4 regions of the Metabacillus mesotrionivorans genome follow, and region 1 is predicted to be linked to each of the others. Evidence: riboswitches for the same ligand, from Rfam matches in the RefSeq annotation. Region 1 holds a riboswitch; each other region holds the start of a gene.
The links. A riboswitch is a leader RNA that binds a small molecule or an ion and turns the genes downstream of it on or off. The one in region 1 is predicted to bind S-adenosylmethionine.
Positions count from the first base shown of each region.

Region 2: it holds a riboswitch for S-adenosylmethionine, as region 1 does, so the genes downstream of both, ACTSEZ_RS11340 (alpha/beta hydrolase) here and metK (methionine adenosyltransferase) in region 1, are expected to answer to the same signal.
Region 3: it holds a riboswitch for S-adenosylmethionine, as region 1 does, so the genes downstream of both, ACTSEZ_RS19385 (Na+/H+ antiporter NhaC family protein) here and metK (methionine adenosyltransferase) in region 1, are expected to answer to the same signal.
Region 4: it holds a riboswitch for S-adenosylmethionine, as region 1 does, so the genes downstream of both, ACTSEZ_RS00360 (bifunctional homocysteine S-methyltransferase/methylenetetrahydrofolate reductase) here and metK (methionine adenosyltransferase) in region 1, are expected to answer to the same signal.

Region 1 is NZ_JBQMFF010000004.1:62,978-67,189, reverse strand. It holds gene metK (methionine adenosyltransferase) at 1-1,174, opposite strand, end outside; SAM riboswitch class I at 1,361-1,510, opposite strand; gene pckA (phosphoenolpyruvate carboxykinase (ATP)) at 1,816-3,405, shown strand; gene ACTSEZ_RS12610 (dicarboxylate/amino acid:cation symporter) at 3,763-4,212, shown strand, end outside.
Region 2 is NZ_JBQMFF010000003.1:274,722-278,933, reverse strand. It holds gene ACTSEZ_RS11350 (YciI family protein) at 1-50, shown strand, start outside; gene ACTSEZ_RS11345 (AAA family ATPase) at 192-926, opposite strand; gene ACTSEZ_RS11340 (alpha/beta hydrolase) at 956-1,726, opposite strand; SAM riboswitch class I at 1,797-1,903, opposite strand; gene ACTSEZ_RS11335 (DUF4395 domain-containing protein) at 2,052-2,474, shown strand; SAM riboswitch class I at 2,540-2,645, shown strand; SAM riboswitch class I at 2,732-2,836, shown strand; gene ACTSEZ_RS11330 (methionine ABC transporter ATP-binding protein) at 2,922-3,953, shown strand; gene ACTSEZ_RS11325 (methionine ABC transporter permease) at 3,943-4,212, shown strand, end outside.
Region 3 is NZ_JBQMFF010000011.1:29,673-33,884, reverse strand. It holds gene ACTSEZ_RS19390 (CarD family transcriptional regulator) at 391-867, opposite strand; gene ACTSEZ_RS19385 (Na+/H+ antiporter NhaC family protein) at 1,106-2,416, opposite strand; SAM riboswitch class I at 2,536-2,643, opposite strand; gene ACTSEZ_RS19380 (SMI1/KNR4 family protein) at 2,841-3,332, opposite strand; gene ACTSEZ_RS19375 (TetR/AcrR family transcriptional regulator) at 3,586-4,212, shown strand; gene ACTSEZ_RS19370 (GNAT family N-acetyltransferase) at 4,209-4,212, shown strand, end outside.
Region 4 is NZ_JBQMFF010000001.1:91,746-95,957, reverse strand. It holds gene ACTSEZ_RS00370 (CvfB family protein) at 1-822, opposite strand, end outside; gene ACTSEZ_RS00365 (YajQ family cyclic di-GMP-binding protein) at 922-1,413, shown strand; SAM riboswitch class I at 1,573-1,673, shown strand; gene ACTSEZ_RS00360 (bifunctional homocysteine S-methyltransferase/methylenetetrahydrofolate reductase) at 1,759-3,612, shown strand; gene metH (methionine synthase) at 3,605-4,212, shown strand, end outside.

The DNA.
Region 1 (4,212 bases):
CCTCTGCTTTGTCCGTTCTTTCCCATGGAAGATCAAGATCGTTACGGCCGAAGTGACCATAAGCAGCCGTTTGTTTGTAAATTGGACGGCGAAGGTTCAGCATATTGATGATGCCTGCAGGACGAAGGTCGAAGTTTTCGCGGACAACGTCTACCAGCACATCTTCTTTTACTTTACCTGTTTCAAATGTGTCAATTGCAATAGAAACCGGCTGTGCAACGCCGATTGCGTATGCAAGCTGAACTTCACACTTGTCAGCAAGACCTGCAGCTACAATGTTTTTAGCAACGTAGCGCGCTGCATATGCTGCTGAGCGGTCAACTTTTGTAGGATCTTTACCGGAGAATGCGCCGCCGCCGTGACGAGCATAGCCTCCGTAAGTGTCAACAATGATCTTGCGGCCAGTCAGACCAGCATCGCCTTGAGGTCCGCCGATAACAAAGCGTCCAGTCGGGTTGATGAAATATTTTGTATCTGCGTCGATTAATTCCTTTGGAACAACCGGGTTGATGACATGCTCTTTTACATTGCGCTGAATTTGCTCAAGTGAGATCTCAGGATGATGCTGAGTTGAAATAACAATTGTGTCAATGCGCACAGGCTTGTCATTTTCATCGTATTCAACCGTTACCTGAGTTTTTCCATCCGGACGAAGGTAAGGAAGGATATCTTCTTTACGCACTTCAGTCAGGCGTCGGGAAAGCTTGTGAGCCAGTGAAATCGGAAGAGGCATAAGCTCTTTTGTTTCATTGTTCGCATATCCGAACATAAGACCCTGGTCACCTGCACCAATTGCATCGATTTGCTCGTCAGTCATTTTTCCTTCGCGGGCTTCAAGCGCCTGGTCAACACCCATGGCGATGTCAGCTGACTGCTCGTCGATGGAAGTAAGTACTGCACAAGTTTCAGCATCGAAACCGTATTTTGCACGAGTGTAGCCAATTTCCTTAACTGTCTCACGGACAATTTTAGGAATGTCTACATAAGTAGAAGTTGTGATTTCACCGGCAACAAGCACAAGACCTGTTGTTACAGATGTTTCGCACGCTACACGGGCATTTGCATCTTTTTCAAGAATTGCATCGAGAATCGAATCAGAGATCTGGTCGCAGATTTTATCAGGATGACCTTCAGTTACTGACTCTGAAGTAAACAGACGACGTTGTTTAGTCATTAAAGTTTTCCTCCTCAAAAGGTAGATGATACGGAACTCATTCCCTTTCATATTTTGACCATTAGGCAAAATATTTCAGTTGGCATGTTTTAGGAGAATCCACGAGTACATTCAGGCAAAATATCATATAAAATAAAAAATCCTTTCCCGCGAGGAAAGGTTATTTACTGAATTCGCAGCCTTTCGCTCTTATCGATCAAGGGCTTTCGCCTTGCATCAGGTTAGCACCTTTGCTTTTCAAATTCACCAGGGCATTCTGATCTGAAATGAATTTTTCCGGAAAAGCAGGTTGCTGGGTTTCACAGGGCCTGTCCCTCCACCAGCTCGGGATAAGAGAATCCGTTCAAGGACATATGATAGCGTACTTTTCGTGCAGGTGTCAACAAAAAATGACAAGGTTTTTATGTTCCTTTTTTTTACTCTTATTTCTTCTTTTCCACAAAAAGATACGGACGAAACACTTCTATTATATATGTCTCATTTTCAGGGAAAACAAAACAGTATTTGTTCCATTTCGTGAATTTTCACGTAGAATAAGTTAAATAGTATAGACTATTTATTTTAATGTGTTATACTAATTAACAAGAGCAGGATGAAACTATAGATAAAAATCCGAAATATAGGTAAAGGATGGGTATGGGATGAATTCAATCGAAATCACAAACGAGCTTGAAGTGTTACTTAATGGGGAAAATGCATTTCATAACTTATCGGTTCCAGTTCTTGTTGAAAAGGTTCTGGAGCGAAAAGAAGGCGTTTTGACATCAACGGGAGCCGTACGTGCAACTACAGGCACATATACAGGCCGCTCACCTAAGGATAAATTCATTGTAAACGAAAAATCCACAGAAGACAAAATTGAATGGGGTTCTGTGAATCAGCCTTTCTCAGAAGCAGCATTTGAAAAGCTTTACTTAAAAGTCCTTTCATACTTAAAAGACCGCAATGAGCTCTTTGTTTTCAAAGGATTCGCCGGCGCCGATACGAAATACCGGCTTCCGATTCAGGTTGTAAACGAGTTTGCATGGCACAATTTATTTGCCCAGCAGCTTTTTATCCAGCCTGGAAGTCCAGATGAGCTGGTTCAGCATACAAATCCATTTACAATCGTTTCTGCACCGAATTTCAAAGCAGACCCTGCTGTTGATGGAACAAATTCCGAAACATTCATTATTGTCTCTTTTGAAAAGAGAACGATTTTAATCGGCGGTACGGAATATGCCGGCGAAATGAAGAAATCCATTTTTTCTGTTATGAACTACCTTCTGCCTGAGAGCGGCATTCTGCCGATGCACTGCTCGGCTAACGTCGGTCAGGAAGGAGATGTCGCCCTGTTCTTCGGACTTTCAGGAACAGGAAAGACAACGCTTTCTGCAGACCCGAAACGCAAATTGATCGGCGATGACGAGCACGGCTGGTCAAATGCGGGTGTTTTTAATATCGAGGGAGGCTGTTATGCCAAGTGCATCAACCTCACAAGAGAAAAAGAACCGCAAATCTTTGATGCGATCCGATTTGGATCTGTTTTGGAAAATGTGGTCCTAGATGACGATACAAGAGCGGCAGATTATGATGATACATTCTTCACTGAAAATACAAGAGCAGCTTATCCGCTTGAAGCAATGGACAATATTGTGATGCCGAGCATTGCCGGACATCCTCATACAATTGTCTTTTTGACAGCTGATGCATTCGGAGTTCTGCCTCCAATCAGCAAACTGACGAAAGAACAGGCAATGTACCATTTCCTTAGCGGCTATACAAGCAAGCTTGCCGGAACAGAGCGCGGCATTACATCACCGCAGGCTACGTTCTCAACATGCTTCGGCTCACCATTCCTTCCGCTTCCGGCTACAGTCTATGCCGAAATGCTCGGACGCAAAATCGATGAGCACGGTGCCAATGTGTTCCTTGTAAACACGGGATGGACCGGCGGAGAGTACGGTACAGGTCAGCGTATGAAGCTTAAGTATACGCGTGCAATGGTTCAGTCTGCACTTGAAGGAGAGCTTGACAGCGTTGAGACAGTAACCGATGCAAACTTCGGCCTGCAAATTCCAATTCATGTACCGGGAGTGCCTGATGAAGTGCTCCAGCCGGTGAAGACATGGGACAGCACGGAAGCCTACAACGCAAAGGCGCAGGAGCTTGCGGAACAATTCAAACAAAACTTCAAAAAGTTCAAGAACGTTTCAGCTGAGATTGAAGCGCTTGGCGGTCCTACAGTCTAAGAACAAAAGCGCAAGCGCCTTGGTCAGATCCGATAGGCAGATAAGAATCCGTCAAAAAAGTCCGGTTTTGACTTTTTTGACGGATTTGTTCTGACAGAGGATCTAGGCGCTTCCGCTTGCCGATGATAACTTTGTTATGTTATCCACAGCCTTTTATTCTTTATAATTTCCTGGTTAACTATAAAAAATCTGTGCCCTCTACTGCGGCACAGATTTTTTTGTGTTTCTTCTCCTTCATTTCCATATATTAATAAAATAAAATTCTTGTTTTTTATACAAATTTCAGTCCGCCTGTGCTAAAGTAGTTTCTATAACTCATGTACAAATGTATCTTTCAGGAGGACACATCAAATGAAAATCAAGCTCGGATTATTGCCGAAAATTGTACTGGCCATCGCATTAGGTGTCATGATCGGAAGCATTTCTCCCGAATGGCTGGTAAAAGGCTTTGCTACTTTTAACGGGATTTTCGGCAACTTTATTAATTTTGCCATTCCATTTATTATTATTGGCTTTATCGCTCCAGGTATCGGACAGCTCGGAAAAGGCGCAGGAAAGCTGCTTGGTATGACAACAGGCTTTGCCTACCTCTCCACCATTATTGCAGGTTTACTCGCTTTTGCGGCAGCATCCTTTATCCTGCCGTCCTTTATCTCAGAAAATAAACTCGTCCAAACAGACAACCCTGAAGAGTTCCTTCAGAAACCATTTTTTGAAATCGGCATGCCGCCTGTGATGGAAGTAATGAGCGCCCTTCTTTTCGCGTTTATCATCGGAATCGGCCTTGCATCGATTAAAGGAAACACA
Region 2 (4,212 bases), on a different contig from region 1:
GCTGGCGGATTGAAGTCCGTCCTGTTCATTTCTTTAAGAATGAAAAATAGGCTGCCTTGAAAAAGTGTAACTGGTGATCAGAATGGAGCTTGAGACAGGAGAGAGAAAAAATGATTCTATCTTAATTCCACAGACGGAACTTTAATGGAATAAGAGAAAGGGAATTCCAATTTCAGATGGAGTTCCCTTTTTTATTCCTCCTTAAATAGCTCCTCCAAAAACCGCTCCCGGTTTTCCAGAAAGTATTTCGTAATTTGATAGTGATCCGTATCTTCGTACGTCCTTTTTGTCATTTGTTCATCGTCAAAGCTCAGAATGTCAGCGCCCGGAAAGCCTAGCAGGATGGGGGAATGAGTGGCAATAATGAACTGAGTGTCTCCGTTTTTCGTCAGGTCGTGAAGAATACGGAGGAGGGTGAGCTGCCGTGACGGGGACAGCGCTGCTTCCGGCTCATCAAGCAGATAAATGGCTTTGCTGCCGAAGCGGTTCAGGAACAGGGACAAGAACGACTCACCGTGAGACTGTTCGTGAAGCGATTTTCCTCCGTATGCACCGAAGACATCTCCTGAATAAGGATCTTCACTGAGCTCTTCAAGATGGGAGGCAAACTGGAAAAAAGATTCTGCTCTGAGAAAGAAAGCATTCTTTACTTTAGGCATCCATCCGAGCCGGATATAATCGCCAAGGTCAGATTGCGAGCTCCTCGGCTTGTAGAGATGGTGGCTTCCGCCTGCAGTGTTGAAGCCGCACTGATAGGCAACGGCCTCCAGCAGGGTTGATTTGCCCGAGCCGTTCTCACCGACAAAAAAAGTAACAGGGCTGGTCAGTCTCAGCTCATCCATATGGGATATGGCCGGGATAGAAAAAGGATATTTTTCAAAAGAGGGGATATTCTCTTTCAGCAGTTTGATTGATTTTAAGAACATGTTCATCACCTGCCTACAGTTTAGCAGATTCAGACAGACAATTTATACTCCCGGCGGCAGCAAAGTTCAATATAGGCGGCTGTTTTTTCTGCGATGATGTCTTTGTCAAAATCCATAGAGGCCACATGATAGGAATTCGTCAGGCTCACCATCTGCTTGAAAGGAGATGAGATGGAATGGAAAAGAACATCTGAGCTTGAGGCGGGAACAACATGGTCTTCTTCTGATTTGAAAATCAGGGCCGGACAGGTTATTTCAGACAGCACGGGCTTCGTTGTTTTGATGAGCGTCAGCAGGTTGTGGACAGCTTTAATCGGAACGGCTTCATACGTAATTTCTTCAATATCGTCCGCTTTGATATCCGGTTTTCCTTCTGGAATAAAACGGGGTTCGATCTCGTGCTGAAAAACCTCATAGCCTGGCACACTGAGTGCTGCATTGATGGTAATCAGTCCGTCAATTTCCTGGTGCCTGCAGGCAAGGTGAGCCGCTAATATTCCGCCCATGGACTGTCCGGCAACAAAGATCCTGCGGCACACTTTTCTTAGCTTTTTATAGGCTTCTTCGATATTTTGAATCCAGTCTGTAAAGCAGCAGTCTTCAAAATCGAGGGGAGTAGTTCCGTGGCCTTTCAGGCGCGGGGCATAAACGGTATAGCCTTTTGCGGCCAAAAGTTTTCCAAGCTCGCCTACACTCTGAGGCGTACCGGCAAATCCGTGGCAAAGAAGAATTCCGATCTCATTTCCTTTATGAAAAAAGCTTTCAGCTCCTGCAAGGACAGGCACATGTTTCGTCGTCATCATCATTTCCTCCCAATCAATTTTGAACTAAAAAACCCTCTCCTGCTTTCAGCTGACAAGAGAGGGTTTGTCTTTATCGGCCAAAGCATCGTGCTTTGCTGGTTGGAGCACCTTTCCGGCATGCGGCGGCTGCTGTGAAGTCATGGAGCCAGATCTCTCGTTCACTCTTGATAGGTTATATTTAATTCTTATTGGTTTAGTTGGTTTTATTGATTTTACCATGCAGCCAAGAGAGCTGTCAATCACTTCCTAAAGCAATCCTCTTCACAAAGCAGGCTGACTGGAGTAAAATACACATATTCCAATCAGACAGGTGGGTTTTAGTATGAAAACCATTCCAAAACCTCTAGTGTTAGTCAATCAATGGGTGATTGTGCTATCCGCTGCAGCATTCTGGATCAGCGGCATGGGCGTTTTTTTACTGGTGCCTCTTACGGCCGGAATCATGGGACTGCTATTTAAAGTTAACCCGATTATGAAAGCTGCCGGCACCTTTTTGAAAAAAGAGCCTTCAGCCTATATACAGGAAGATTTTGATCAGCAGCAGTTTAATCAGATGATAGCAGTGATCTGCCTAAGCCTTGGGTTTGCCGGATACATGCTTGACTGGACGGTACTTGCCTATGCGGCGACTATTATGGTTGCCATTGCTGCCTTTGCAGCGATTCTCGGTTTTTGCATCGGCTGCTTTATCCGTTTTCAGTGGCAGCAGTTTAAATACCGCAGACTTTCTAAACAGTCCAACTGATTTTTTAAAAAAGTGTTGACTTTCAGATAATACCGGAGTAAAGTAAGACACATCGAAAATATAGCTTCTTATCACGAGAGGTGGAGGGATATGGCCCTTTGAAACCTCGGCAGCGGACTCATTATGAGAACTGTGCCAACTCCAGCAGGCGTGCAGCCTGAGAGATGAGAAGAGCGAACGGTCTTTTTTTGCAGATCCAGCCTCTTCCTGTCTTTCAGGGAGAGGTTTTTATTTTTCTTTAAAATTTAATAACGATTTTCTTATCCAGAGAAGCGGAGGGACTGGCCCCATGATGCTTCGGCAGCGGACTTTTGAAAAAGTACTGTGCCAATTCCAGCAGGCAATTGCCTGGGAGATGAGAAGAGAACCGGTGATTCGTTATGCCATGCCCTCTTCTTGTCGGATAGAAGAGGGTTTTTTATTGCTAAAAATAAGGAGGTTACATAGATGATTGAATTTAAAGGCGTCACAAAGGTATACGGCAGCGGCGGCAATGAAGTGAAAGCTCTCGACGGCATTGATCTGGAAGTGAAAAAAGGGGAAATATGCGGAGTTATCGGATTCAGCGGAGCGGGCAAAAGCACGCTGATCCGCACGGTGAACCTGCTCGAGCGTCCAACAGCAGGACAGATCATTGTTGATGGACTTGACTTAACGGCTCTTTCCAAAAAGGATGTGCGCGGAGTTAAACGGAAAATCGGCATGGTGTTTCAGCATTTCAATCTGTTGAACTCAAAAACGGTCTATGCAAATGTGGCCATTCCGCTCCTGCTCTCAAATGTCCCCCAGAAAGTCATTAAGGAGCGGGTTGCCGAGCTTCTCTCGTTTGTAGGACTTGAGGACAAAGCGAATCAGTACCCTGATCAGTTGTCAGGCGGCCAGAAACAGCGCGTCGGAATCGCAAGAGCACTTGCTACACAGCCATCCATTTTATTGTGCGATGAAGCTACCTCAGCGCTTGATCCTCAGACAACAGCTTCGATTCTGAAGCTTTTGAAAAAAATCAACGAGGAATACAACATTACCATTCTCATGATCACACATGAAATGTCGGTCATCCGGGAGGTTTGCGATACAGTGGCCGTGATTGAGGGAGGAAAAATCATTGAATCAGGTTCTGTGTTTGACGTTTTCTCAAATCCGAAAACAAAGACCGCTTCAAACTTTGTCAGCTCTGTTCTGAATGATTCTATTCCTGAATCGGTCCTGAAGCTTGTTAAGGAAGAAAACAGCCAGGGACAGATTTTTAAAATTAATTTTGTCGGCAAATCCTCAGGGCAGCCGCTCCTTTCGCAGATTGCCAAGAGATTTGACCTCCATATCAACGTCCTGTTCGGCAACATTACGGAGCTTCAGGGAATTCCGTTTGGACACTTAATCGTTGAACTTCAGGGAACGGAAAGTGAAATAAAAAGAGCGCTTCTGGTAATGAACCAGGAGAACGTAACAGTGAAAGAGGTGAATGCACATGCTAGTTGATTCTCAGCAAATCATTGATGCTTTAGTTGAAACACTCGCCATGACCGGTTTTTCTTTACTTTTCTCAACGTTAATTGGGCTTCCGCTCGGGGTGCTGCTGGTCATTACCAGGAAAGGACACTTATGGGAAAATGCCATTATATTTAACATTTTGAATGGAGTTGTGAACATCTTCCGCTCTGTGCCGTTCATCATTTTGATGGTGGCGATTGTTCCGCTGACGAGACTGATTGTCGGAACGTCGATCGGAACAGCTGCA
Region 3 (4,212 bases), on a different contig from region 1:
AATTCGATTATCTTTTTTACGTAAAGAAGAAACAATTACTATTCAATATCGATTGTTTTTTTCTGGAAATAATCGGACTGGATAGTATTTTGTATACCTAAAACAATGAAAGCCCTACCTCTCTTTCATCCTTACGGCTCCTTGTCCGCGCCAGTGTGAGTCAGGATTGCAAAAATCAAGCGACTATTTTATCGAGTTTTTTGATGAAACTTCAAACGTTCGTAAAAGAAATTAAAAAAATAGAAATGGATTAGATTGCAGAAATAACAAAAGAGGTGATGCTCTAATAGTGAGCTGAAGAAGTGGGCTGTTTTTGAAAAGATTTGCTTTTAATAATAATCATATTCCCGTAAGATTCAGGAAGTTGTAAGACATTATCTATAATCAGCCTTAACAGAAACTATTTATTTGATGATCAGTGATCCCTTTAATGACTCCCAGTTCACTAATCAAAAATTCATGTGCGTTATCCAGCATTTTTTTTTCACTTGTATTAAGTGCTTTTTCTTTCTTCATACGCATTAAATCACGTATAACTTCAGCACCTTCTTGTATGTTGCCGGTTTTAATTTTGTCCGTGTTTACTTTATACCTTTGTTTCCACGTCAGTAATCTATCTGATTCTCCATGCTGAAAAATGTGTATGATGTGCTTTAATGCAAGTATGTCAGTAACTGGGCGTATACGTGAACTCAGTATTCTATTCGTAGGAATCAAGACTTGCATATTGCCTATTAACATATTTATGACATAATATTGCTGTTTTTCCCCTGATATTTCCTTATCTTCTATAGCTTTAATGATGCCGACTCCGTGCATTGGATAAACAATGTTATCGCCAATTTGAAACAAAAAATCCACCTCCATATATGGTAACCTTCTTAAGCTTAACATATAGACTATTTTTTATCAAATTTTTAATAATATCATAAATGTGTTTTAAGTGTCAACTACTTTTTCTTGGGAGATTAAAAAAGAAAAAGTGGCAGGAAACGTGTCGGATGACCAATAAAGGGAAGGTGGATTTTCCTGCGAATATCAAAAAAAAGCATACCAATTTCTATACAAATTAGTATGCTGATTGATATATGATTTACCGTGTTATTTAGGACGCTGTTTTTTCTTGCGCTTCTTTTCTTTTAAATCGCGGAAACTGTATTAAAATCGCCATAATACCGCATAGGGCAATCAGTACCGGATAAAAAGAGTAAGGCAGAATGCTTGTCGGCGAGATGGAAGCAAATTCAGCCGCTGAAAGCATCTGCGCACCGTATGGGATCAGTCCCTGGATGCTGCATGAAAAGATATCGAGAAGACTTGCTGATTTTCGTTTATCAATTTCATACTTGTCTGCCATATCTTTGGCAAGAGGGCCAGTTGCAATAATTGAGATTGTGTTGTTTGCCGTTGCAAGGTTCGTTGAGCTGACAAGGCCGGCGATGGCAAATTCTGCCCCTCTTTTAGAAGAAATGCGCTTTGTCATGGTTTCAAGAATGAAGTGAATGCCGCCATTGCGCTTGATCAGCTCCACCATACCGCCAATCAGGAGCGAAAGAATGACAAGCTCAGCCATTCCCATGATGCCGTCTGTTATTTTCTGAAGGAATGCTGTTAATGTGTAGCTTCCGTCGGCCATTCCAATAACTCCGCCGAGGATAATGCCTCCTGCTAACACAGCAATGACATTTACTCCAAGCAGGGCTGCTGCAAGAACCCCGATGTATGGAAGCATTTTTACCCAGCTGTACGCTTCAGGTGTAACGGGTGCCTGTCCGCCAAGTGTGATGACGACGAGCACAATGCACGTAATAATGGCTGCGGGAAGCACGATAAAGAAATTTGCTTTGAATTTGTCCCGCATTTCTGTTTGCTGTGTTCTTACAGCTGCAATGGTTGTATCCGAGATAAACGATAAGTTATCCCCAAACATGGCACCGCCAATAATGGCACCCATTGCAAGAGCAACTGAAATGTCTGCCTCTGTACTTATTCCGACTCCAATCGGAGCAAGAGCCGCAATCGTTCCTGTAGAGGTACCCATCGCAAGCGAGATAAACGCGCCGATGATGAACAGTCCTGCAATCAGCAGGCTCTGAGGCAGGAAGGACAGTGCCAGGTTAACTGTCGACTCAACAGCTCCCATTCCTTTTGCCACTTCCGAAAAAGCACCCGCAAGAATAAAGATAAAGACCATGATCATTAAGTCAGGGTGTCCCGCTCCTTTTGAGAAACTCTCCACTTTTGATGTAAAGCTTTCTTTTCGGTTCATGATCAGGGCTGCCGCTGCGGCAACAAGGATTGCCACAAGGATCGGCATTTTATAGAAATCTCCTGTGATGATGCCCGATCCCACAAACAGTCCGATGAAAATAACGAGGGGAAAAAGTGCCCAGCCGTTAGCTTTTGTGTCCATAATAACCACCTTTCAATTCTTCATATTCATAGTGTTCCGCTCTCTGCAGATAAAAACTGCATAAAAAAAGATCTCTTCTTGATAACAAGAAGAGATCCTATATCCGGAATGGAAATAAGCTCTTCTCATTTTTCAAGCGCATGGCTTGCTGGAATTGGCACAGCACTCATGGATGCGAGTCCGCTGCCGAGGCATCACAGGGCCAGTCCCTCTGCCTCTCTTAATAAGAAGATAATATGTGTGTTTTAAAAAATACCTTTACTACATTAAGGGGTTGCGGTGCAAAAGTCAAATGGCAGTTTTTACTCGAATTATATTCTAAATTATTTTAGTTTTTTGTTAATTTCCCAAAGTAAATATAGTGTTTAAAAGCAGAAGCAGAATTAGAAAAAGGGCCAATACAATTTCGTATCGGCCCTTTATCTATTTATTTAACTAACCAGAATAATTCACCTTCAAATTCAATTAGTTTTTCTATAAACTCTTCAAAGGTCATTTTAAGGTTTTGTGGAGGATTGCTATTATCAATGTCCTCAAAAAATAAATAATCTTTTTCCCCTATTTCAACTTTTTCTTCGTCTATTAAAAAATATCCAACATCTGCGTATCTCATTACACAATAATATTTTTGAGGAATTAGATGAGAAATAGAGAGAGTTTCTTGTATTGTTTCCTTTAAACTGTGGACAAAAACGCCGCTCCCCCAATCATCAGTGAAAATTCTTACCCCATTATGTAAGGTTAAAAACGTCTTATAGTCATCCGGTAAAACAAAGTTAAACTCATTCATTTCTTGTAATGATGCGGGGTTAAAGAACAAACATTTCTTTTCTGCTACCGTACCATCTCTCAAATGAATTCGAATTCTACCATCTCCATCTAGATTCGCTTTCAAAGACTCCAAAGTCTCTATGATCATTTTCCACCTCAAAAAGTTACTATTTATTCCCTCAAGGAGTAACAGTTTGTTGATGCATTCCTTCCGGCAGGGCGTATAAATTTATCATATCATTATTTCCTCTTCTTTCCAGTGAATTTATGTGATGCACAACCAATGGAGACCAATGGCAGTTTTTACTCGATTTATAATCAAAATTGTTTGAATTTTTCACTGTGTATGGAATAATATGGACTATATAGTCGGTTTTATAAAAAGGAAGGGCGGGCTACATGTGGCTCCAATTGTATCAGAGGAATATAAGGAGAAAAAGAAGCGGCATATTCTGGACAGCTCTCTGAAAGCTTTCGGAGAAAAAGGATTTCAGCTGGCCACCATCGATGACATTGTAGCAGAATCCGGATTGAGCAAAGGAGCCATCTATAACTATTTCAAAAGCAAGGAAGACATTTATCTGCAGCTGATGCAAAGGAAGACAGAAGAGAATATAGCAGGGTTAAAAGAACGTTTCCGTAAAAAGGAAACGGCCGAAGAAAAGCTCAGACAGTTCTTCGAAAACTATCTGGAGATCAAGCTTTCACCGGACTGGCAGCGGATGATTGGCGTTCACCTTGAATTTTGGATTCATTCAGGACGGGATGAAGAGCTGAAACGGGTGATGACCGCACGGTATGAAGAGGTTTACCGGACGCTGCTGATAGAGATTTTGCAGGAAGGAATTGATCAGTTGGAATTCCGGCCGAATGCGGACCCCGCTATTATCTCGTCATTGGTATGGGGAACAATTGACGGCACCTGCCTTCATTATTCTGTCATCGGAAACGATTATCCGTTCCGGGAACAGATGAAGACACTTGAAGAAATGGTGTTTATGTACGTAAGAAAAGGGGAGAGAGAATGA
Region 4 (4,212 bases), on a different contig from region 1:
TTCCTGATAAACCTTCCCTGCTTTCATGAGTGAGCCGAGCGCACGCTTGAATGCCCCTTTGCTCATGTTGAAGCGTTCTTTAATGTCATCGGGATCGCTCTTGTCAAAGAAGGGCATGGCTCCTCCTCTTTCTTCCATGTAATCACAGATCACTTGTGCATCCTCATCCAATGCCTCATGTTTGAACGGAAGGAGAGAAACGTTAAGGGTTCCGTCTTCCTTCACATCAACAACGCGTCCTGTTACAAGCTCGCCAAGACGCGGCTCTCTTTTGCGCTGGGAGGAGTGGATGAATCCTTTGTAGCCTTCTTCAGTTATGATGAAAGAACCGGCAATAATGATTCGGTAGACTCTGCCTGTAACGGTCTGATTGTTCCGGACTCCTGCAGCCGGGACGATGTTTTCCTGCATGACATCTTCCGTTGCAAGCTTTGTGAAAAATCTTCCGTTTTTCGTCACTTTCAGGGAACAGTAGAGCTTGTCGCCTTCTATTGGCCATACACTGACGTAGGCCGGTAGAATATCATTGTCGACAAGCGCATCTTTTGAAAGGCCAATGTCGACGAATGCCCCCATGTCTTCCCTGACACTGACTACATCTACCCATCCGAACCGGTCTTCTGATATCGTCGGCTTTTTCATTGTTGCAGCGAGACGGTCTTCATGGTCCACAATCAGGTACACCTCAACCTCGTCCAATTCTTCAATCGGTTCAGTGATTTCCGTTTTGTGAAGCAGTACTCGGCTTTCTCCATCTGTTAAATAATATCCGTAATCTACTTTTTCATCTATTTTAAGCGTCATAAACGTTCCGGGATTCATGTGTTCGTTCCTTCCTTTGCAGCTGAACTGCCGTTAGTTGTTATATCATGTACATTCTACTATAATCTAAAGATAATACAAACTTTTGGGAGGATTCTTATGGCCAAGGACAGTTCGTTTGATATTGTGTCGAAGGTGGATATGCCTGAGGTAACAAATGCCATCACGATGACGATGAAAGAAATCGGCACACGCTATGATTTTAAAGGAAGCAAAAGCAGCATTACGCTCGAAAAAGAGGAGCTTGTTTTAGTTTCTGATGATGAATTCAAAATGGATCAGCTGAAGGATGTGTTCATTTCAAAGCTGATCAAGCGCAATGTGGCAACGCGCAATATTGATTACGGAAAAATTGAAGGCGCATCAGGCGGCACCATCCGCCAGCGTGCAAAGCTTGTCCAGGGAATTGATAAGGACAATGCGAAAAAAATTAATGCGATCATAAAAAATGCAGGACTTAAAGTGAAAACGCAGGTTCAGGATGATCAGGTCCGCGTTACTGGCAAAAGCAAAGACGACCTGCAGCAGGTGATTGCAGCTGTCCGCGGAGCGGATCTGCCGATCGATGTTCAGTTCATTAATTTCAGATAAATGCTCGGACTCAGCAGTTTTTCCTGCTGGGTCTTTTTTATCCGGGCTGGGGCAAGAATTCCTCATCAATTCAGAAAACTTTTACTTTTCGCACTTGAATCTCCCGAAAAAAACATGTAAATTAGATATAATATCATTTAGCCAATTTCATATTTTTGATTCTTATCTAGAGAAGCTGAGGGACTGGCCCGTCGAAGCTTCAGCAACCTGGCGTAATCCAAGGTGCTAATTCCAGCGATGCATCCATCGGACGATAAGAAGAAGTCATGCATACTCAAAAGTCTTCTTCTTGGAAGGCTTTTTTCTTTTTCCCATTATCAGCTGTATTTTAGGAGGTTTATAGCTTTGGCACTTTTAACAGATTTGCAGACAAAAATTCTGATCGGGGACGGAGCAATGGGCACCTTGCTTTATTCCCACGGTGTGGACCGGTGTTTTGAAGAACTGAACCTGTCAAAACCGGATGACATTCTGAATGTTCATAAGGCGTATCTTAATGCCGGAGCTGATGTCATTCAGACAAATACGTACGGGGCCAATTATATCAAGCTGTCAAGATACGGGCTTGAAGATGAGGTGCGCGCCATTAACCGCAAGGCTGTGCAGATTGCAAAGCAAGCTGCGGAAGGCACCTCTGCCTATGTCCTCGGAACAATCGGCGGGGTCCGGGCTTTTAAAAAAGGTTCCTATTCCCTTGAGGACCTGCGGCGAAATTTCAGAGAGCAGCTCTATCTTCTGCTGAACGAAGAACCGGACGGCCTCCTGCTAGAAACGTATTATGATCTTGAAGAAATGAGGACGGTTCTTGAGATTGCCAGGAAAGAAACAGACTTGCCGATTATAACAAACATTTCCCTTCATGAAATCGGCGTTCTTCAGGACGGCACTCCTCTTTCTGACGGCCTGTCTCAGCTTGAGGAACTCGGGGCGAATGTTGTCGGGCTGAACTGCAGGCTTGGGCCTTATCATATGCTCTCATCTCTGGAAGAAGTTCCTCTTCCCGAAAAGGCATTCCTGTCTGTTTATCCGAACAGCAGCCTCCCGACCATTGAGGAAGGCAGACTTGTTTACGGATCCGGTGAAAAATACTTCGCTGAAAGTGCACTTGCTTTTAGAAATCAGGGTGCGAGATTAATAGGAGGCTGCTGCGGAACGACTCCTGATCATATTAGGGCGATGGCTTCTGCACTTAAAGGACTGCCTCCGGTGACTGAAAAGAAGGTGAAAGCTAGGAAAGAAGAAATCTCCATTGCCTCCGCTGCCGAGAGAAAGTATCCTCCGCTTCAGGATATCGTAAAAGAAAAACGCTCCATCATTGTGGAGCTTGACCCGCCGAAGAAGCTCGGGATTGATAAATTTTTAAAAGGAGCAAAGGCCCTGCAGGAGGCTGGAATCGATGCCTTAACACTTGCGGATAATTCCCTTGCTTCACCAAGAATCAGCAATGCCGCGATGGGGTCCATCGTTCAGCAGACCCATGGCCTTCGCTCGCTGATCCATATTACGTGCCGTGACCGGAATTTAATCGGCCTGCAGTCACATTTAATGGGGCTCCACACTCTTGGCTTAACAGATGTTCTAGCCATAACCGGAGATCCGTCCAAAATCGGGGATTTCCCGGGGGCAACTTCTGTTTATGACCTTTCTTCCTTTGATTTGATCAGTCTGATTAAGCAGTTTAATGACGGGCTTTCTTACTCAGGAAAGCCGCTTGGCGAAAAAACGAACTTCTCAGTTGCCGCCGCTTTCAACCCGAATGTGAAGTATCTTGATAAAGCCGTCAAAAGGCTTGAGAAAAAAATCGCCTGCGGAGCTGATTATTTTATCTCCCAGCCGATTTATTCCGAAAAACAGCTGCTTGATGTTTATGAAGAAACAAAACACTTAACCGTACCAATCTACATCGGCATTATGCCGCTCACAAGCAGCCGGAATGCCGAATTTATTCATAATGAGATACCGGGCATTACCCTGTCTGACAGCATCCGCGAAAAAATGGCCAATGCCGGAGATGACAAGGAAAAATCGTATCAGGAGGGTCTGGCCATTGCCAAAAACCTGATTGATGCTGCATTTAATCTGTTCAACGGAATTTACTTGATCACGCCGTTTTTGAATTATGAACTGACCGTGGAACTAACGAACTATATTCATAAAAAAGAGTCTGAGGCCACCGAAAGGAAGATTACGCATGTCTGATATAAAAAAACAGCTTGAGAAAAAAATCCTCGTTCTGGACGGAGCGATGGGCACCATGATTCAGGACGCCAATCTTTCTGCAGATGACTTCGGCGGAGAAGCCTATGAAGGATGCAACGAATATTTGACTATAACTGCACCTGAGGTCATTCAATCGATCCATGAAGCTTATCTTGAAGCAAAAGCAGATATTATTGAGACAAATACGTTCGGAGCTACCAAAATCGTTCTGGATGAATACGATCTTGGGCACCTTGCTTTCGAACTGAATAAAAAAGCAGCTGAAATTGCAAAAAGAGCTGCTGAAATATACTCAACACCTGAATGGCCCCGCTTTGTAGCAGGCTCAATGGGACCGACTACAAAAACGCTCTCTGTTACGGGAGGAGCCACATTTGAAGAACTGATCGAGAACTATGAAGAACAGACACTGGGACTGCTTGCAGGCGGAGCCGATCTGCTTCTTCTTGAAACGAGCCAGGACCTGCTGAATGTAAAAGCCGGCTTTTTAGGCATTAAGCGTGCCTTTGAGAAGACTGGAAAAGAAATCCCGCTTATGGTATCAGGGACGATTGAACCGATGGGCACGACCCTTGCCGG